DNA from 3 places in the Bacillus sp. C1 genome. Region 3 is predicted to be linked to each of the others. Evidence: riboswitches for the same ligand, from Rfam matches in the RefSeq annotation. Region 3 holds a riboswitch; each other region holds the start of a gene.
The links. A riboswitch is a leader RNA that binds a small molecule or an ion and turns the genes downstream of it on or off. The one in region 3 is predicted to bind thiamine pyrophosphate.

Region 1 (7,248 bases), on a different contig from region 3:
GTTTTGCTGTATCAAAGATAAATGAAATCAAACCTTAATGAGTATACTTGAAAATTAAATTAGACAACGAAAGGAACTATAATGAAAAAAATAATATCTTTTTTTATGTTAATTGTCCTGATCATAACAAGCCTAAGTGCCTGTTCTTCTTCTGAAGAAAATAAACGGCCTGCGAACGGGATGATAATGATTGGGGACGAACAATTTACTTTACCTCTTTTTGAACGTTACAAAGAAAATATAAAAGAAAAAGAAGTATTTGAAGTGAAAACGGGGATTTTTGATGAAAAAAAAGTACTTATTATAGATGAATCTACAGCGCAAGTTATGATAAAAAATCAAATTTTGCGGAAGAGTGATATGAATGATCACTACGGCTACACTTCTATAAAAAAATTACCGGAAATCCCAAAAGGAGTTTCGTTATTATTTACACATGAAGATGAAAAACATATTACGAGTATCGATTTAAACAGTAAAGAAATTCCTGTTTCGTATAACAGCGATGCTTGGATTGGAAATTCTCGTGATTCTGAGTCTCAATGGTATCTGATTGTTGCGAAAAAGGATGTATATAGAGAAATGGAAGCGGCTGAAACGAAGCTACAGCTTATTCACTTCAAAAAATCATTAGGTTACGAAAAGCCTAAAATGTCAACAGACAATACATTAGTAAATGAATATTTAAAGATGAAAAGACAAGTCAAAGAGTTTCATAAATTAATTTCGGTAAAATTTATTACTTTTGAGGATGCAAGTTGAAAATTTGTCAACAAAACTTTATCAACTATGTAATATTTCATAATTGATAGACAATTCTGATAAGATGGTTTACATTATCTTTAAGTTATTAACTGTGATAGAGAATTGGAGATCCACACTATATAACCGTTGCAACTTGCGCTGGTATATCTTTGTGGACCTTTTTTCTATTACATTACAAGGAGGTAAAATTGAAAGCGTTTTTATTGGGGAGAGAAAAACAAAAAGGGGATGTAAAATGAAAAGATTACTTTTGGGATTATCGGTTATATGTTTTATCATTTCTAGCATAGCACTTCCAGTATCAACACATGCAGAAGAAGGGAAGAAAAATAATAAACCTATTATTCTAGTTCATGGCTTTACAGGATGGGGCAGAGATGAATTGTTAGGTGTGAAGTATTGGGGAGGTGTACATGATATTCAAGAGAATTTAAAGAGAGATGGATACAGTGTACATACTGCTGCTGTTGGACCGTTATCAAGTAACTGGGATCGTGCTTGTGAGTTATATGCTCAAATTAGTGGTGGAACAGTTGATTACGGGGCATATCACGCTGAGAAACATGGGCATGATCGTTATGGAAGAACATATAATGGATTTATTTCAAATTGGAATGAAACAAATAAGGTTCATTTAGTAGGACATAGCATGGGAGGTCAAACGATCCGCACGCTTGTTCAATTGTTGAAAGAAGGGAATCAAGATGAACGAGCATATGCGAAACAGCATACTGATGTGAAGATATCGCCATTGTTCCAAGGCGGAAAGTCATATGTTCATAGTGTAACAACATTAGCAACCCCGCATAATGGGACAACTCTTGCAGATGGGAGTTTACTTTTGCCAGCTGTAAAGCAATTATTAGTCGCAACTGCCGGAATTGGAGAAAATAATAATCTATCATTATATGATTTTAAATTGGATCAATGGGGAATGAAAAAGAAAGCGGGAGAATCATTTTATCAATATGCAAACCGTGTGTTAAATAGTTCTATTTTGAAAGATGGGAAAGATATAAGCCAATGGGATTTAAGTACAGATGGAGCGAAAGAATTGAATGATTGGGTAAAAGCGCAACCAGATGTTTATTATTTCTCTTACAGTGGACATGCAACACAGGCAGCGCCTTTAACAGGGCTTCATTTCCCGCACATTACCATGAATAAAACATTAATGGGGAATGCGATTTTCTTAGGATCATACGCAAGGTATGAACAAAATCGGCCATTTATTGAGTCATCTTGGTGGCAAAATGACGGTGTAGTAAATACAAATTCCATGGTAGGACCTTCTACTGATGTAGTTATAAATAGTAGTGGTACACCAGAGCGCGGAAAATGGAATCATATTGAGACAAAGCAAAACTGGGATCACCTTGATATGGTGGGATTAAGTGTATCGGATGCATTAGGGTTTTCTGATATTAATGCGTTTTATCGAGATATTGCTAGAAAATTATCAAATTTACCAGAATAACTGGATTCATATTGATATGGAAATGTAATAACTCCCTCAAGTTCTTCTGAGGGAGTTTTACTTCGTGAATCGTATCATACATTCGGAGTATAATGGAGTTAATATTAAAATAGCATAATAATTTGAGGTGATGATATGAGAGTTAACGTAGTGATGTCTGGATATGGAACTGTTGGAAAAGAATTTTTGAAATTAGTATTTGAGAAATCTTCATATATAAAAGAGGTATACGGAATCGAACTAATTTTTACTGGGATTATTGGAAGGGCAGTCAGCCTGTATAATGAAGAGGGTTTACATATTGAAAATTTATTAACTTATGGTACTGGTTCTTATGCATTAGAGAAGTATACGGAACACTATCCGCTTGATAAAAATGAAAAATTTCCTCTTGGTACTGTATTCATTGAATCAACACCAACTAATCTTCAAACTGGGGAACCAGGAAAAACATACATGCAGACAGCAATTGAAAATCAGATGGATGTAGTAGCTATTTCGAAAGGAGCACTTGTTAACGCATGGAAAGAAATAAAAGAAAAAGCAAAACTCGCAAACGTACGTATTTGTTATAGCGGAGCAACTGCTGCCGCACTCCCTACATTAGATATTGGACAATATAGTTTAGCAGGGTGCCAAATTAAAAGTATAGAAGGCATTTTAAATGGAACAACAAATTATATTCTTACAAAGATGTACGAAGAAGATGTAACATTCGAAGAAGCGTTACATCAAGCACAGCAAAAAGGAATCGCCGAAACAAATCCATCATTAGATGTAAGTGGAATGGATAGTGCTTGTAAACTATTATTGCTAGCGAATAGTCTATTTCAGTCGGAATACGCCCTTGATTACGTATGTGTAAATGGGATAGAAGGTGTTACAAAACAAGATATAGAGAAAGCAAAAGAACATGGTAAATCTCTAAAACTAATTGCGAAAGCATATAAAGATCACTTAGGAAATCTTAAACTTGAAGTATATCCGCGTGAAATAGAGAAAGGGCACCCACTAGCGCATGTAAATGGGACGGAAAAAGGAATTACTTTTCATACCGACACAATGGGGAAAGTTACTTCAACCGGGGGAGCTTCAAGTCCAAGAGGAGCAGCAGCGGCAGCTTTGAAAGATTTAATTAATTTGTATCGGAAAGATGTGTGATGAAAAGTAGTTGTGTATGTATATTAGTGCTAAATTTATTAATCATATTTGATGGTACTCTAAAATATGTTATGATTAATATGAAATAAATAGTTTATATCTATCCACTAGGGGGGCCTTTTACCGGCTGAGACCAAAGAATACCTTTGAAACCCTTAGGACCTGATCTGGGTAATACTAGCGTAGGGAAGTGGAAGTGACAGAAGATAATATTTTTAAAATATTAATGATGTCCAGTCCGCTTTCTTTACGTATGTGTAAAGAAAGCTTTTTTATTTTACACACTTATTTGAGTGGATCCTAGTAGTTTAGTTAAGAAACTCGTTTTATTTTTTTCTATTACAAATGTTTATTGGAGGGTCTATTATGTCATTTTCACAATTATTACGTAAAGAAGTTAATCCGATTTGGGAAGCAAGTTTTAACCATCCATTTGTGACAAAACTAGGAGAAGGAACATTAGATTTAGCTAGTTTCCGTTATTATGTTTTGCAAGATTCATATTATTTAAGTCATTTTGCAAGAGTACAATCGTTAGGAGCGGCAAAAGCTACTGAATTAGAAACAACAGCTCGTATGGCACATCATGCGCAAAATACATATCAAGCTGAATTATCACTACATGAGAATTTCGCGAAAAAATTAGGAATTACGGAAGAAGAAAAAAAATCATTCATTCCTGCTCCAACCGCTTATGCGTATACATCACATATGTATCGCGCTGCATATGAAGGGCATATCGGGGATGTGATTGCGGCGATTTTACCGTGCTATTGGCTTTATTATGAAATCGGCGAGAAACTCAAAGAATGTAAACCTGAAGAGCCAATTTACCAAGAATGGATTTCAGCATACGGATCTGACTGGTTCCGTACTTTAGTAGAGGAGCAAATTGCTAGACTAGATGCGATTGCGGAAACGGTAACAGAAGTTGACCGTAAGCGGATGAAACAGCATTTTGTAATTAGCAGTCAATACGAATATTCATTTTGGGAGATGGCTTACACGTTAGAAGAATGGCCAGTGAAAAAACAAGTAGAAGATGTAAGTTTATAAGTAAAAGATATGTCGCTCATCATGCAGGTAAGAGTATAAAAAATGACTAACTTAGTTTAGTCATTTTTTTGTTATTCCCTCCCTGTTTTAGAACAGTTATTTTTAGTAATGAATCGATTACATATTATAAAGAATTTATATAATAAAAAAGAGGAAGAAGAGATTTTTTGTTGAAGTTTGTTTAGGGTTGATTGTAAAAGAGATTATTAATTTCTTTTACAATATTCATTCGGATTGCATGAATTGGGATGTATGTTGAAAAAATTAATTTTGGAAAGGAACTAATAAATATGAGAACGAGAAAACGAATAGGGAATAAAATTTTACTCGTTAGTGCCATTTGTGCGATAAGTATTCCTTCTATTTCATATGCGGAGGAAGTAATTTTACCTAAAAATTTCGCAAGTTTATATGAGGATAGGAATACGGATGTATTAAAAACAAGTTTTTATCCAGATACATATAATAATCCGTTCAGCTACCGATTTATTTCGACATTAAAGGAAACAAACACAAATATAAAAGAAATAGACAATGTTGATGATGAAAATCCTGTTATATCTACTACTCTTACATTTATCCGTAATATGCACAATGAAAATTATAAAGCTGCATTTGACTTAACTTCTCGATCTTTACAGAAGGTACTATCCGAAAAGGGATTGGAAGGATATTGGGAGGGATTACCGCTGCAATTAGAAGCAGGTTCCTTTATTGGTATTGGGGAAGTGAAACAAAAAGAGACGAATTCTGTACATACAAATGTAGAAGTGGGACTAGTTTTTGAACAATTTACTGTACCTTTACTAATTAAATTAGACCCATCTGGAAAAGTAGATGATTTTCAACTTAGTATGTCGTTTAGTCCTGTTGCAGAACGTCCATCATATAGTAAGCCTGAATCGTTTGTTGAAAAAGAAGTAGTGGTCGGAAGTGGCGCGTTTCCACTACCAGGAACATTGTCTGTTCCGAAAGGAAAGGGCCCTTTCCCAGCAGTTATTCTTGTTCAAGGATCTGGAGCAAGCGATCAGGATGAAACTGCGTTTGCTTTAAAACCTTTTCGCGATTTAGCTGAAGGGCTTGCTTCGAAAGGAATTGCTGTTCTTCGCTATAATAAACGAACGTATGAACATGGCTTGAAAACACAATTAAGCCCTTTTTATACAGTTGATAAAGAGACAACGGACGATGCACTTCTTACCACTCGTTTTCTTCAAAATGAACCTATGATAGACAAGAATCAAATTTATATCCTTGGTCATAGCCAAGGTGGAATGATGGTTCCGAAAATGATTGAAAAAGACCAAAATCAAAATATCGCTGGGGCAATTGTGATGGGAGGACCAGCTCGTACAATCCAAGATGTTGTTTTAGACCAATTTGATTACTTGTATTCTATCGGTAGAATGAAACCTGAAGAATATAAATTTTACAAAGCGCAATTTAAATTATTAAACGATCCTAACTTCTCTAGTCAGAACCCTCCAAAAGATTTTTATTTAGGATCACCTGTATTTTGGGATTCTATTCATAAAATTAAGGCAGCAGAACTGTCAAAAGAACAAAAGACGCCGCTTTTCATTATTCAAGGAGAACGAGACTATCAAGTTCAATCAAAAATAGAAATTCCTCTTTGGAAAGAACAATTAAAAGAGCGAGATAACGTTGATTATCGACTATATCCAAAGCTAAATCACTTCTTTACAGAAGGAGAGGGAGAATTAAGTAAACCGGATGAATATTATAGCCCTGCCAATATCCCTGAGTATGTTATAAATGATATTGCTACTTGGGTGCAAGGAAGAGCGAAATAAAAATAGGAAAGTAGTGTTTAAAAATTATTTGTAATTGAGAGACACATATAATCATAGAGATATTTTTCGGTTTATCCGGCTATTTGCGGGTAGTAAGACCTCACTGATTAAAGTTTCACTTTATTTGTTACGGTATATTCAGTTTACAGAATTTGTGAGCAGGAAAGCCCATGTGCTTTAGCCGTGGGAGTGGTCAATCTAACCATGGGCAATCAGTCTGTGGTTTTTGTACTCATATGAAGAATTTGAAGGGAGTGTTTTTCTATGACAAATGGAAATGAGCAAACCAGTATAGAGGAGATTTTAAACATCGCTGAAAAGAATGGTTTACAGTTGGATAAAGCAAGTGCTGAATTAAATGAATCAGGAATGGATTTTCAAGTTGTATTTGCTACTGATGAGAAGGGCGTTTCATGGGTTCTTCGCAAACCAAGAAGGCCAGACGTCATTGAAAGAGGGGCATTAGAAGGGAAAATACTAGATCTTGTTCAAAAGCATGTACCTGTTGCAGTACCGAATTGGAAAATCAACACACCAGAGTTAATTGCGTATCCATTAGTAAAAGGTAATCCTGCAGCAGTGATTGATTTAGAAATACAAAATTATGTGTGGCACATTCAACATAATCCACCGTCTATGACATTTATTCAATCTTTAGCAGAATCTCTCGTTACTTTGCATTCGATCAATCATCATGAAGCGACTAAACACGGAATAGAAGTTCTTCCACCTGCTGAAGCCAAACAGTTATTAGTAGATAGAATGCAACAAATAAAATCACAACTTAGTGTTTCTGATGAACTATGGAAACGCTGGCAAAAATGGCTTGCAGATGAATCGTATTGGCCGAAGCACTCTGCATTTGTTCATGGCGATCTACATCCGCCGCATATTTTAGTTGATAAAAATGAAAAAGTAACAGGTCTTTTAGATTGGACAGAAGCGAAAGTGACAGATCCAGCTACTGATTTCACC
Region 2 (7,248 bases), on a different contig from region 3:
TAATTTTCTTGAAATAATTTCACAAAATATAGTGAATGTAACTTTTTACGTGTTATATAATAAAAAAGGCTTATATATACAGTTTTTATTTGTTTAATTTAATAATCATCCCAGAAATTAAATTATTCAAAATTATCTTACCATATGAATTTTGGAGGTAGTTTATTATGTTTTGGCTACAATTTCTTACCTTACTACTCTGCATTTTTATCGGTGCACGCCTTGGCGGAGTAGGTCTAGGAGTTATGGGTGGTGTTGGTATGGCAATCCTCGTATTTGTCTTCCACCTACAACCTACCGCCCCTCCTATCGACGTTATGCTAATGATTTTAGCAGTTATTACGGCTGCCGGTGCTTTGCAAGCTGCAGGAGGAATGGACTATCTTGTTCATCTTGCAGAGAACGCACTTCGTAAAAACCCGAAACGGATTACATTTTTCGCTCCTATTGTGACATATATATTTACATTGTGTGCTGGAACTGGACATGTTGCCTATTCAGTACTTCCCGTTATCGCAGAAGTCTCGCGTGAATCAGGAATTCGACCAGAACGTCCAATGTCAATCGCTGTAATCGCTTCGCAACAAGCCATTACGGCAAGTCCAATCTCGGCCGCAACTGTCGCACTGTTAGCAATGGTAGCTGATTATAAAATTACATTATTAGATATTCTAAAAGTAAGTATTCCTTCTACATTTATCGCTTGTATGCTAGCTGCTTTCGTTGCAAGCAAAATGGGTAAAGAGCTAAATGAAGACCCCGAATACTTACAACGTTTAAAAGAAGGCATGATTCCAAAATTGGAAGAAAAGAAAGAGTTTGTTGGTGCAAAGGGCGCTAAATTATCCGTTATTCTCTTCTTATTCGCAACTCTTTTTGTTGTTCTTCTTGGTTCATTTGAAGCACTTCGTCCAGGATGGATCGTCGATGGAAAATTAGTTCGTCTTTCAATGCCGAATACAATTGAAATGGTCATGCTAACGATCGCTGCTCTTATTATTATTTTCTGTAAGCCAAATGTAGAAAGTATAGTATCTGGAAACGTCTTTAAAGCTGGTGCTACAGCTGTTGTGGCTATTTTCGGTATCGCTTGGATGGGAGACACATTCTTTAATGGAAACTTGAATATGATTCAAGGATCAATCCAACATTTAGTAACAAGTGCACCGTGGTTATTCGCTATTGCGCTATTTATTCTATCCATTTTACTATATAGCCAAGCTGCAACAGTACGTGCTTTAATGCCACTTGGATTATCACTTGGCATCTCGCCAGCACTTCTTATTGCCATGTTCCCTGCCGTAAACGGTTATTTCTTCATTCCAAACTACGGAACAATTGTGGCTGCGATCAACTTTGACCGTACAGGAACGACACGTATTGGTAAATATGTATTAAATCATAGCTTTATGATCCCTGGCCTAGTCGCAACAATTTCTGCCATTGGGATTGGCATGCTCTTAATTTCAATTATGTTTTAACGAACAAAAAGCACAAACTTTTTCTGAATAAAGTTTGTGCTTGTTTATTTAATCAAATTTCTCCCTCCCTAAATTAAAACCCATTCAATTTTTGATTTCCCTTTCCAAAATCATCAAAATTCGGATGATCAATTTTATAATGTGTAGCTTGAAAAAACATTGAGAGTAATAAAAGTCCCACCGATAATATTCCTAATACAATTCCACCGCCTACATGTTCTCCATATCTTCCCTGCAGCTCTGTATTTAAAAAATGTCCTACAAACCCCGCAGTTCCCCCCCCTAAAAAACCTAATCCATAAATAATTTTTCCAACTGCTGTTTTAGGATTTATTGCTTCTTTTAAAATAGTTTCCCGGAATTTATAACCTATTATTTTACATATCAGAAAACACCCTACCATTCCAACACCAATTTCCCACATACTTCCCCATTTATACCACGTTGCCATCAAAGTAAATATGCAAGATAAATCAAACTGAATAATACCAAAATAAATTCGCCAACCTAAATACTTCTCGCACTTAAATATATAAGAAAGTACAGCTAACAAAAAGTTTAAAAGCAAACCGGAAATAACATATAATATACTATCCGGCCATGTAACTAAACATGCACACCCAAAAACGAACGGAAAAAAAACACTATAATAAATCCCTTTATATAGCCTTATATCTTTTTTGGTGTTCAAATTTTCACTTCCCTATATGCGTTATATAAATCTTTTATAAGAAAAAGCAGCTTATTTCTTTTTAAGCTGCTGTCTCTTTCTTATTTATTTACTTGTTCCATAAGTTTCTTTGTACTTTCATAATGTGAATCTGCTAGGCTAATTGCAGAAATAACCGAAACGCCATCTGCCCCAGCCTCTATAACAGAAGCAGCATTTTCAGCCGTAATCCCTCCAATTCCAACAATCGGAATTGTAAGCCCTTCTTCTCTAAAATGACGTAACCCTTTTGTTCCCTGTACGGCTTTCGTATCTTTCTTCGTGCTCGTTGGAAAGATAGGTCCTACTCCTAAATAATCCGCTCCATTTGCAATGGCAAAGTGCGCTTCCTCTATCGTATGAGCAGATACCCCAACAATTTTATCACCCATTTTTTTACGGACTGATGTAATTCCTTCATCATCTTGTCCGACATGAACACCGTCTGCATCTAATTCAATTGCTAAGTCTACATCATCATTTACGATAAATGGAACACCATGTTCTTTACAAAGTGCTTGTAACTCTTTTGCAAAGTGGACCCGTTCTTTTCCAATTAAAGCTCCCTTACCCTTTTCACGAAATTGAAAAAGGGTCACTCCACCATCGAGCGCTTCTTTCATTACTTGTAACGGATTCTTTTGGCAGTTGTTACTACCCATAATAAAATAGACTTGCAATAATTTGGACATTTTCTCTGCTTCAATACGTGCCATTTCCCTCATCCCTTCTTACTGCACCTCTTGAATATTTCCATATCGTTCAACCTCAATAGCAGTAACGTTTGCTAATTGATTCAAAAACTCAATTTGGAAACTTCCTGGTCCTTTCTCTACCGTTTTACTTGCAGCGATTTCTGCCGCCACACCATAAAAGGTTAATGCAGCAACTGCCGCTTTTACATAATCCTTTTCCACTGCCGCAAATGCTCCCATTACAGAAGTTAATAGACAACCGGTCCCTGTTACTTTCGTTAAAATGGGATGACCGTTACGAACAATTATTGTTCGCTCACCATCTGTTACAACGTCTTCTTTTCCAGTAATCACTGCAACTGTATCTAGTTCATCTGCTGCTTGTTTCGCAATTCCTACAACATCACCGTTTCCATTTCCGGCATCGACACCTTTAATTTCCCATTTTTCATTAATTACATTCGCAATTTCTGCTGCATTTCCGCGAATCATCGCTAACTTCACTTCACTCGGTATATATGTTGCAACCTCTGTTCGGTAAGAGGTTGCTCCTGCACCAACTGGATCAAATAATACTGGTACATCGTGCATGTTTGCTGATTTCCCAGCAAGAAGCATCGCTTCTACGTCTTCAGGACGAAGTGTACCCATATTTAAAACGAGTGCTCCTGCAATACGAGCCATTTCCGCTACTTCTTCTTTTGCATACGCCATAACTGGCGACGCCCCTAACGCAAGCAAACCATTAGCTGTAAAATTTGTCACAACAACATTTGTAATATTATGCACAAGTGGATTAGACTCTCTCACTACTTCGACTACTTTTATGATTTCTTGTATATTCATTCTTCTCATCTCCTAACTTAGTAATGGGAGATACACAAAAAGACACTTTGCGTATGCAAAGTGTCTGAACATGTGCTTGTACACTCTCCCTACGCTGGCATTATCCAACAGGTTCTAATGGTCAACGGCGGTTTAGCCGTACTCTCAGTCTGCATCCACAAACTCCCATGTGTTTTCTTATTCATCTACTTCAGAGTCTACTCTTATTCTCTTAAAATAACAAGTTAAACATCTGATATTAAAACCTCTCTTTTTTAGCACCATTCCATGTGAAAACAGAAGGAGGAAATAAGCTGAGGACTTCTTTTTTTATAACCACGATTTTAAAAAAGAGTGAGAGGAAATTAAAATTCCTCTCACTCTTTTGTACATTATTTTAAGCCTTTAGATACTTCTTTTACCATCTCTGAAACAGACTCAAGTCCGCCGCCAGATAGGTACCAGTAGTTTGCATCTAGATAGATTACATTACCATTTTTCGCAGCGTTTGTTTTGCTAACAATTTCATTTTCTACAACTTGTTTCGCAGAAGATTTCCCGCCAACAACAGCACCCCGATCGATTACAAATAAGTAATCTGGGTTTTTCTCTAAGATATATTCAAATGAAATTTTATTACCATGTGTATCTGCTTTCAGTCCTGTATCAACAGGAGCTACACCAAATACGTCATGAATAATACCAAAACGAGAATTTGGACCATATGCACTTACTTGACCATCATTTGCTAAGATAATTAAACCTTTTTTATCACTCTTTGTAGCTTTTTCATTCAATGCTTTTACGTCTTTTTCAACTGCTGCAATTTCTTTTTTCGCTTTATCTTCTTTACCAAAGATTTTCGCTAACATTTCTGTGTTGTCTTTAAATGATTTCATATACTCTTTTGTATCTTGTTCTACATAAATTGTTGGGGCAATTTTTTCAAATTCTTTGTATGAATCAGATTGTCTACCAGAAATGATAATTAAATCCGGTGCGATTTCATTAATTTTTTCAAAATCTGGCTCTTTTAAACCACCAACGTTTGTATACTTTTTATCTTTATATTTAGAAAGATATTCTGGAATATTCTTTTGTGGTACACCAGCTACGTCAACACCTAATTTATCTAACGTATCTAAAGAACCGAAGTCAAATACGACAACTTTTTTCGGATTTGTTTTAACTTTCGTTTCTCCTAATTTGTGCTTAATGGTAATTTCTTTACTTTCACTTGCTTCCGTTTTCTTCTCAGAAGAAGCGTTATTACTACATGCTACAGCAACAATAGCAAGCATGAATGTTAATAGTAACATTGCTAATTTCTTCACTTCAATCACCTCTATAAATTTTTTAAAATTATTTTAAATCGATAGTAAGTTAGTACTATCAAAATAACTTCCACTATGAAAAGTAAATACAAATGTTATTTCCTGCTATTTCTTCAATATGAATATCCATATCATAAATATCTTTCAAAACGGCCGGATCTATAATCTCATCTGTTGCTCCTTCTTTCATAACTTTTCCATCTTTCAAAGCAACGATCCGATCTGAGTAACAAGAAGCAAAGTTAATGTCATGAATGACAATTACAATTGTTTTACCAAGTTCTTCAACTAAGCGTCTCAGCACTTTCATAATTTGAACGGAATGTTTCATATCTAAATTGTTAAGTGGCTCATCTAGCAAAATATATTCTGTATTTTGAGCAATGACCATTGCGATATAAGCTCTTTGCCTTTGCCCACCACTAAGCTGGTCTAAGTACTTATATTGGATATCTTCAAGTTCCATATAGCGAATGGCTTCCTCAATATGATTCCAATCTTCTTTCGACAGATTTCCTTGTGAATATGGAAACCTTCCAAAACTAACTAATTCCCGAATTGTAAGTCTTAAATTAATATGATTCGTTTGCTTTAAAATAGAGATTTTTTTGGCAAGTTCATTACTATTCCATTCGCCAATTTCCTTATCCTCTATATAAATTTCACCAGCATCTTTTTTTAATAACCTACTTATCATGGAAAGAACTGTACTTTTCCCAGCTCCATTCGGTCCAATAAAAGATGTGATTTTCCCTTTTGCTATTTTAATAGAAACATCTTCAACAACATTTTTATTTCCATATTGCTTTGATACATTTCTTACTTCTACCATGTCTTGCTCTCCTTTAATAGAAGATAGATGAAGTATACTCCACCAACAAAATTCACAATGACACTTAAAGTCGTATTAAATTCAAATACTCTTTCGACAATTAACTGTCCCCCAACTAGGGCAATAATACTAATAAAGATAGAACCTGCTATTAAATATTTGTGCTTGTATGTACGTAAACATTCGCGTGCCACGTTTACGACGAGTAGTCCTAAAAATGTAATGGGACCAACTAACGCTGTAGAAATGGACACTAAAATCGCAATTACAATTAAAAACTTCTTCACAACCTTGTCGTAATCGACTCCTAAATTAATTGCCTCTTCTCTTCCTAGCGATAGTACATCTAATAACTTCAGTTCTTTATAAACATATGCAATAACCAATATAATCCCAATAATAGACGTTACAAGTAACTCTGTTTTTACATTATTTACACTTGCAAACATTTTCCCTTGGACAATTTGAAACTCATTCGGATCAATGAGTACTTGCATAAAAGAGGATAAACTTTGAAAGAATGTCCCAAATATTAATCCAATTAACAATAAGAAATAAATATTGCTGCCCTCTCTCTTAAAGAGAAATTTATAAAGAAAGAGTGAAAACACAACCATTAAGCTTATAGATATAAGAAAGTTCACGTTTGCATTCATCATCGCTATATGCTGCGATCCAAACACAAACACAACAAACGTTTGAATAAACATATAAAGTGAATCTAAACCGATGACACTTGGTGTTAAAATCCGGTTATTACTAATCGTTTGGAAAATCATCGACGAAAACGCAATCGCTCCGCCCGTTATGACCATCGCCAACACTTTTTTACCTCTTCTTGGCAAGGCATACTCTAACGTATTCATATTTAAGTTAATAAATAAAAATATCCCAATGGCTACAACCGCTAAAAATGCAAGCGCTACCAACATTTTTTTATGACTTATTTGTTTTCTATGCTGCATATGCGTTTCTCCTCATCAATAAATAAAGGAAGATTCCGCTTCCGATTACCCCTACTGTAAGACCAATAGAAATTTCATACGGATAAATTACGACGCGGCCGATTATATCACAAGCAAGTACGAAAACAGCTCCGAGTAAAGCGGTATGAGGTAAACTATTTTTCAAATTATCCCCGCGGTAAATCGAAACAATGTTTGGAATAATAAGCCCTAAAAACGGAATCATTCCGACAGTTAACACAACTAATGCGGAGATTAGCGAAACAATAATTAATCCGATATTTAACACTCGATTGTAGTTCATCCCTAAGTTCGCCGCAAAATCTTCACCCATTCCAGCAACAGTAAAGCGATTCGCATATAAAAATGCAATAATGACAAGTGGGATACTTAAATATAAAATTTCA
Region 3 (7,248 bases):
TACATGATTGTTTGCCATCATTTATTAAACAATTTTTAAAAAATAAGCGTTATGCAACGATTCATGATATTTTATTTTACTGGTGTGATGATGAACAACGAATGAGCTTAGAGAAGAAGTATAATTTAAGCTTTATTTATGAACGGTATGCGTGTGGATAAAGAGAAGTTGTTATATATACAAAAGGGGATCTCACTTCGATTGAGGTCCCCTTTTGTAGTTTAAGCTTCAGCTCTTTCTTGTTGCTTCTTACGGTGATCAGGAATATAAATATATTGGGAAATAAAAAGGAGCACTCCAATAAAAAATACAGGGAGTATAGCAGCGATATGGAACCCACTATAAATAATATTTACAATTAAACCGCTTATAATGAAAAGTGCAGTATATATATGAGAAATTTGCTTTTTTAGTCGGATTTTGAATGCTTCCATTAAAGCTTCGAGGGCAACAAAAGCGATAATAATACTTAAAAACACAATGTTCGTATTGTAAATTATTAAGCAACAGATTAATCCGAGAAAAGCCAAATATTCAATGATTAAAGGGATATTACGCGGCATATAGTATTACCACCGAACTAAATAATGAAGTGGACTTACTGCGGTTATGTTTTGTTAAAGAGTTATTAGCTCTTGTATTTATTTCATTATTAGAATATAATGTTTTTGGATTGGTTTTTATAGATTGAGTGTTTTGTGCAGACAATTGTTGAGCTGTTACAGTACGTGTATCTACTTGATTTATAGGTGGAAGTAGAGATGCGACTGTAGTTAAAGCTGGAGCTTTCTGTTTCATCTAATATTAGCCCTCCCATAGATGTATTCATATGTTTTTTATTATAGTATAAAGATATAATGCTTTGTGCATAGTTCACATAACTGTAATAGGAAATAAGAACAAAAAACTATTTTTTAATGAAATTGAAATATATGACAAGAATAATAGATAAATAACTATTAGAATATGGACAATATGCCAATTATATATAAATACAAATTGAAAAACTGACATAAAAACCATTTCTTTTTAGATGGGAGAGAGGATCTCTGTCTGTTTTTCATAACCATAATGTATCTGTTAGAAAATCAAAATGGATTTATATATAAATAAGAATGTACGAAGGTAAAACAGTTGCTGATGACCTATGACAGTGTTATACTGACTATGGTAATTTCATATTATGCTAGGAGAGCTGGTGTTGCCAGTTGAGAGTAAGACCGGAAGTCTTTGATCCTTTAACTACCTGATCTAGATTATGCTAGCGTAGGGAAGCAATTCGGACTTGAGTAGTAGGTCCCCGTTTCTTTGCGTAAAGAAACGGGGCTTTTTTATTTCATAATTTAATAATGAAAACCACTAGGGGTGCTTTATAGGCTGAGAGAGGAATAATCCTTAACCCTTACGGACCTGATCTAGATAATACTAGCGAAGGGAAGTGGAACAACGAATAAATGTATTTTTATTTGCTGTAACCACTTCTTATATAGAAGTGGTTTTTTATTTGGATAAATACATATAAGGAAGGGGAAATAGAAATGAAGTTTTGTGAGAGATTGTTTGAAACGGTGCAGCCGGTTTGGGAGAAAAGTCATAATCATCCGTTTGTAACTGGAATGGGGGATGGTACGTTAGAAAAAGATAGATTTCAATATTACATCATACAAGATTATTTATATTTGCTAGACTATGCAAAATTATATGCAATTGGTGTTGTGAAAGCAAATAATCCACAAGTGATGGCGAAATTTGCAGAGCAAATAGATGGCATTCTAAATGGAGAAATGACAATTCATAAACAGTATGCAAAGCGTCTTGGTATTTCTGTACAAGAGATGGAAGAAGCAAAGCCATCTGCTAAAAATTTAGCGTATACAAACTATATGATGTCAGTATCTCAAAATGGTACACTTGCGGAATTAATTGCAGCACTTCTCCCGTGTATGTGGAGCTATTGGGAAATTGGAAAGCGTTTAAATGATATTCCATCCGCGAGGGATCACGAATTTTTTGGGGAGTGGATTCAAGGGTATAGCTCCGAAGAATACGGAAACCTCTGCATTTGGTTAATGGACTTGTTAAATGAACTAGCTGATGGGAAATCTGAACAAGAGTTAGCTCGATTAGAAGAGATTTTCTTATATTCCAGCCGATTTGAATATTTATTCTGGGATATGGCATATCGTAAGGAGATGTGGGGTTTTGAGGAGCAAGAGCATACTACAGTTTCATAATGTTTTATTTCATTATGATGAAAAGCCAATTCTTAATGGGCTAAATGTTTCTATACAAGAAAAAGAGTTTGTTAGCATCATTGGACCGAGTGGCTGTGGCAAAAGTACATTATTTCGTTTAATTACAGGGTTAGAAGATGCGGCGGCTGGAACGATTCAGCTGACAGAAACAAAGAGTCACCCTGTAGGATATATGCCGCAAAAAGATATGCTTTTGCCGTGGAGAACAATTATCGAAAATGCGGCCTTGCCATTAGAATGTCAAGGTGCAAAGAAAAAAGAAGCACATGTAAAAGCAAAGGAACTGTTACAACAATTTGGTTTACAAGGATACGAGAACAAATATCCGAAAGATTTATCAGGTGGTATGCGGCAACGAGTATCTTTTATTCGAACTTTATTAACGGGTGGGGATATTTTATTGTTAGATGAACCGTTTAGTGCACTAGACGCATTAACGAAAGCAACGCTGCAAGAATGGTTGTTTGAACAATGGGAACAGTGGCAAAAAACAATTTTATTTATTACACACGATGTAGAGGAAGCGCTTTTTCTTTCTAACCGAATTTTAGTTGTGACTGAGCAACCTATTACAACTTTGACCGAGCGAATCGTACCGCTTGGAATGGATCGTTCAAGAAAAGATTTGCATAGGCCCGAAATATTAGCCTTAAAGGATGAGCTACTTAGTATGCTAAAAAGGCAGGTGCTCGTATGAAACGAGTGACGGAGTTATTGCCTGCGCTGATTTTGAGTAGCATACTGCTCGTAGCCTGGGAAGTGGGGGCTAGAATTGTAGACGAGATGTACATTTTGCCATCTCCTACTGCAATTTTAGTTAAAATGTGGGCGCTGCGTGAAATATTATTTACTGTTCATTTGCCGGCAACTTTATATGTAGTCTTAATTGGAGTTGTTATTTCTGTCGTACTGGGTGTTGGCTTAGCGATATTAATGAATGCTAGCATATGGATGGAACGAGCATTTTACCCGTTACTAGTTGCTTCACAAACGATTCCAATAACGGCGCTAGCGCCATTATTCGTCTTATGGTTTGGATATTCCATTTGGAGCAAAGTAATCGTTACAGTTTTGATTACATTCTTCCCAATTGCAGTAAATACGTATGATGGACTGCGGAGCACGAAAAAAGAATGGGAGGAGCTTTTGGTAACATACGGCGCGACGAAAAAAGATATTTTTCTAAAGTTAAAGTTGCCATCTGCACTTCCGTACTTTTTCTCTGCTTTGAAAATTGCCGTTCCACTTAGTGTCATTGGTGCGGCAATTGGTGAGTGGCTTGGTGCACAAGCCGGCTTAGGATACTTTAGTAAACGAATGATGACGCAATTAGATGGGGCAGGCGTATTTGCACCGATTGTACTCTTATCATTATTAGCTATTTTCTTTGTATTACTTGTTTCTATATTAGAAAAGAAACTTATTAGTTGGAGGAAACATTCATGAAGGTACTGAAACGCATCTTTGTATTTACATTATTAGTTGCCCTAATTGCAGGATGTTCTAGTAATTCAGCATCAGATAAGAAAAAGAAAGAGAAAGAAATTACAGTGATGCTCGATTGGTATCCAAATGCAGTTCATAGTTTTATCTATGCAGCAATGGAAAAAGGATACTTTAAAGAAGAAGGGGTAAAGGTGAACATAAAATTCCCGTCTAATCCAACCGATCCATTAACGTTAGCTGCCGCTGGAAAAGTAACGGTTGGTTTATATTATCAACCAGATGTTGTTATGGCAAAAGCAAATGAGCAAATTCCAGTAAAATCAATTGGAGCTGTGGTTCGTTCACCATTAAACCATGTCGTATCGTTAAAATCAGCTGGTATTGCCTCGCCAAAAGATTTAGAAGGTAAGACAGTTGGTTATTCTGGAACCCCTTTAAGTGAAGCGTATTTAAAAACGATGGTAAAAGAAGCTGGTGGGAATCCAGATAACGTAAAAGTAGTAGATGTAGGATTTGATTTAGTACCAGCGCTAATTACAAAAAAAGTGGATGCTGTAACAGGCGCTTATATTAACCATGAAGTTCCTGTTATGCGTCATCAAGGACATGAACCAGCGTACTTTAACCCAGCTGATTATGGCGTACCAAATTATCATGAGCTCGTTTTTGTAACAGGTGATAAAACATTGAAAAAAGATAAATACGCGTTACAAGCATTTTTACGTGGTGCACAAAAAGGATATGACTTCATGAAGAAAAATCCAGATGAGGCGCTTCATATCTTATTAGACCATCAAGAAAAGGAAAATTTCCCACTTGTTCCGGAAGTTGAAAAAGAAAGTATGAAAATTTTATTAGAGAAAATGGAAACGAAAGATGAGCCATTTTTATCAGATACGAAAGAGTCATGGGAAAAGCAAAATAAATGGTTGAAAGAAAAAGGGATGACGAAAGAAATTGTTCCTGCCAATGAATTATTTGAAAATATTTTAAAGTAGGCGAATGAATATGAAAGCTGAGTTCCATGTGATCTCCAATGGTCAAATGAAGTTCGATGAGTTAGCAAATGTAGCGATGCAAATTGAGAGTGAGATTGACTATTTGCATATTCGTGAGCGGGAAAAAAGTACGAAAGAATTATATGAAGGTGTGGAAAGTCTCTTAAGGAGGGGCTTTCCGGCATCTAAGCTTGTGATGAATGACCGGATTGATATTGCAATTTTATTACATATCCCTCGCGTACAATTGGGGTACCGAAGTGCTGATGTTAAGTCTGTGAAAGAAAAGTTTTCTTATTTGCATGTTGGCTATTCTGTACATTCCTTAGAAGAAGCGATAACAGCTTTCAAAAATGGTGCAGATTCTCTTGTTTATGGTCATGTATTTCCGACAAATTGTAAGAAGGATGTTCCGGCAAGAGGATTAGAAGAAATTTCAGACATGGCAAGACGATTAACGATACCGATTACAGCTATTGGAGGGATAACACCTCAAAATACAGGAGAAGTACTTCGGTCAGGTGTGAGCGGCATTGCTGTTATGTCTGGAATTGTAAATGATTGTAACCCATATGAGAAAGCGAAGTTGTACAAGGAAACAATAAGAAAGTGGGCGGAAAATCATGAGTAAGAAATATGATGTAGCTATTATTGGTGGCGGTGTAATTGGGAGTGCCGTTGCACATTTTCTAGCAGAAAGAGGATACCAAGTTGCGATTGTTGAGAAACAAAGAATTGCGTCTGAAGCTTCTCAGGCAGCGGCAGGTTTACTTGGTGTACAGGCGGAGTGGGATGCGTACGACCCGCTATTTGAGCTTGCTAGAGAAAGCCGCACAATATTTCCGCAACTTGCAGAAGCGTTACGTGAAAAAACAGGTATTGATATTGGGTATGAAGAGAGAGGGATATATCGCATTGCCCAAAATGAAGAAGAGAAGATAAGAATACTAAATATCATGAATTGGCAACAGAAAACGGGTGAAGAATCGTATTTTATATCAGGGGATCAGCTTCGTGAAAAAGAGCCATATCTCTCTCCGTCCATTATAGGTGCTGTGTATTATCCGAAAGATGGTCATGTCATTGCACCGGAACTTACAAAGGCATTCGCACACTCTGCGGCTATTTCTGGTGCTGATATATACGAACAAACAGAAGTATTAGATATCAAAATAGAAAACAACCGAGTAGAAGGAATTGTTACGAATGAAGGTATGATCGCATGTGAAAAAGTAGTTATTGCTGGTGGGGCATGGAGTACGAAACTTCTTCATTATTTTCATAAAGATTGGGGTACATATCCTGTAAAAGGAGAAGTTGTTGCCATAAAGAGCCATAAACTATTACTGCGATCTCCTATTTTTCAAGAGCGATTTTATATCGCACCAAAGCGTGGGGGACGGTATGTCATTGGCGCAACAATGAAACCTCATACGTTTAACAAGTTTGTACAACCAGAAAGTATCACTTCGATATTAGAGCGTGCGTATACCATTTTGCCGGCTTTAAAAGAAGCGGAGTGGGAAAGTACGTGGGCAGGATTACGCCCACAATCTAATCATGGAGTTCCTTATATGGGAGAACATGAGGAAATAAAAGGGCTGTATGCTTGTACGGGTCATTACCGAAACGGAATTTTATTAAGTCCTGTTTCTGGTCAATATATGGCGGATGTAATAGAGGGGAAGCAAGGGAATCATTTACTAGATTCATTGCTTTCAAAAACGGTTTAGAAAGGAGATGGAAGCTTGAACTTAAAAATTAATGGTAGGCAAATAGAAGTACCAGAACATATTAAGACAGTAGCACAATTGCTTACACATTTAGGATTAGATACAAAAATTGTTGTAGTAGAACGGAACCAAGATATTTTGCAAAAAGAAGATCATCAAAGCGCATCTGTTTTTGATGGAGACCAAATTGAGATTGTAACTTTCGTAGGAGGCGGTTGATTATGTTAAAGATTGGACCATTTACATTCAATTCTAGACTTTTATTAGGCACAGGTAAATTTTCTGATTATGATGTACAACGGAAAGCAATTGAAGTATCAGAGGCAGAAATTTTAACATTTGCAGTACGCCGTATGGATATCTTTGATGCGGACCAACCCAATTTGTTAGAAAAAATTGATGTAAAAAAATATACATTACTACCAAATACAGCAGGAGCAAAAACGGCTGAAGAAGCAGTTCGAATTGCGAAATTAGCAAAAGCTTCAGGGCTGTGCGACATGGTAAAAGTAGAGGTCATTGGTGATGACAAAACGTTATTACCAGATCCAGTGGAGACTTTAAAAGCTTCTGAAATGTTGCTAGAAGAAGGATTTATCGTTCTTCCTTATACATCTGATGATGTTGTATTAGCTCGTAAATTACAAGAGCTAGGCGTACATGCGATTATGCCTGGTGCATCACCAATTGGTTCAGGACTTGGTATTGTAAATCCATTAAACTTAAGCTTTATTATTGAACAAGCAAATGTACCGGTTATTGTTGATGCTGGCGTTGGTAGCCCAGCTGATGCAGCATTTGCAATGGAGCTTGGGG

Region 1: it holds a riboswitch for thiamine pyrophosphate, as region 3 does, so the genes downstream of both, tenA (thiaminase II) here and tenA (thiaminase II) in region 3, are expected to answer to the same signal.
Region 2: it holds a riboswitch for thiamine pyrophosphate, as region 3 does, so the genes downstream of both, thiM (hydroxyethylthiazole kinase) here and tenA (thiaminase II) in region 3, are expected to answer to the same signal.

Annotation. Positions count from the first base shown of each region.
Region 1 covers NZ_JBTMZT010000010.1:1,691-8,938, reverse strand. Annotated here, with positions in the region: gene ACX5JI_RS20575 (lipoprotein BA_5634 family protein) at 82-762, shown strand; gene ACX5JI_RS20570 (esterase/lipase family protein) at 1,001-2,242, shown strand; gene ACX5JI_RS20565 (homoserine dehydrogenase) at 2,378-3,403, shown strand; TPP riboswitch at 3,503-3,609, shown strand; gene tenA (thiaminase II) at 3,770-4,459, shown strand; gene ACX5JI_RS20555 (alpha/beta hydrolase) at 4,750-6,273, shown strand; gene ACX5JI_RS20550 (macrolide 2'-phosphotransferase) at 6,538-7,248, shown strand, end outside.
Region 2 covers NZ_JBTMZT010000005.1:104,788-112,035, reverse strand. Annotated here, with positions in the region: gene ACX5JI_RS16605 (anaerobic C4-dicarboxylate transporter family protein) at 168-1,481, shown strand; gene ACX5JI_RS16600 (hypothetical protein) at 1,555-1,905, opposite strand; gene thiE (thiamine phosphate synthase) at 2,253-2,906, opposite strand; gene thiM (hydroxyethylthiazole kinase) at 2,922-3,731, opposite strand; TPP riboswitch at 3,801-3,910, opposite strand; gene ACX5JI_RS16585 (siderophore ABC transporter substrate-binding protein) at 4,103-5,044, opposite strand; gene ACX5JI_RS16580 (iron ABC transporter ATP-binding protein) at 5,118-5,876, opposite strand; gene ACX5JI_RS16575 (iron chelate uptake ABC transporter family permease subunit) at 5,870-6,841, opposite strand; gene ACX5JI_RS16570 (ABC transporter permease) at 6,831-7,248, opposite strand, start outside.
Region 3 covers NZ_JBTMZT010000002.1:3,070-10,317, forward strand. Annotated here, with positions in the region: gene ACX5JI_RS06625 (DUF3965 domain-containing protein) at 1-161, shown strand, start outside; gene ACX5JI_RS06630 (hypothetical protein) at 222-563, opposite strand; gene ACX5JI_RS06635 (hypothetical protein) at 553-798, opposite strand; TPP riboswitch at 1,179-1,290, shown strand; TPP riboswitch at 1,352-1,454, shown strand; gene tenA (thiaminase II) at 1,539-2,234, shown strand; gene ACX5JI_RS06645 (ABC transporter ATP-binding protein) at 2,203-2,952, shown strand; gene ACX5JI_RS06650 (ABC transporter permease) at 2,949-3,701, shown strand; gene ACX5JI_RS06655 (ABC transporter substrate-binding protein) at 3,698-4,699, shown strand; gene tenI (thiazole tautomerase TenI) at 4,710-5,330, shown strand; gene thiO (glycine oxidase ThiO) at 5,323-6,432, shown strand; gene thiS (sulfur carrier protein ThiS) at 6,448-6,651, shown strand; gene ACX5JI_RS06675 (thiazole synthase) at 6,654-7,248, shown strand, end outside.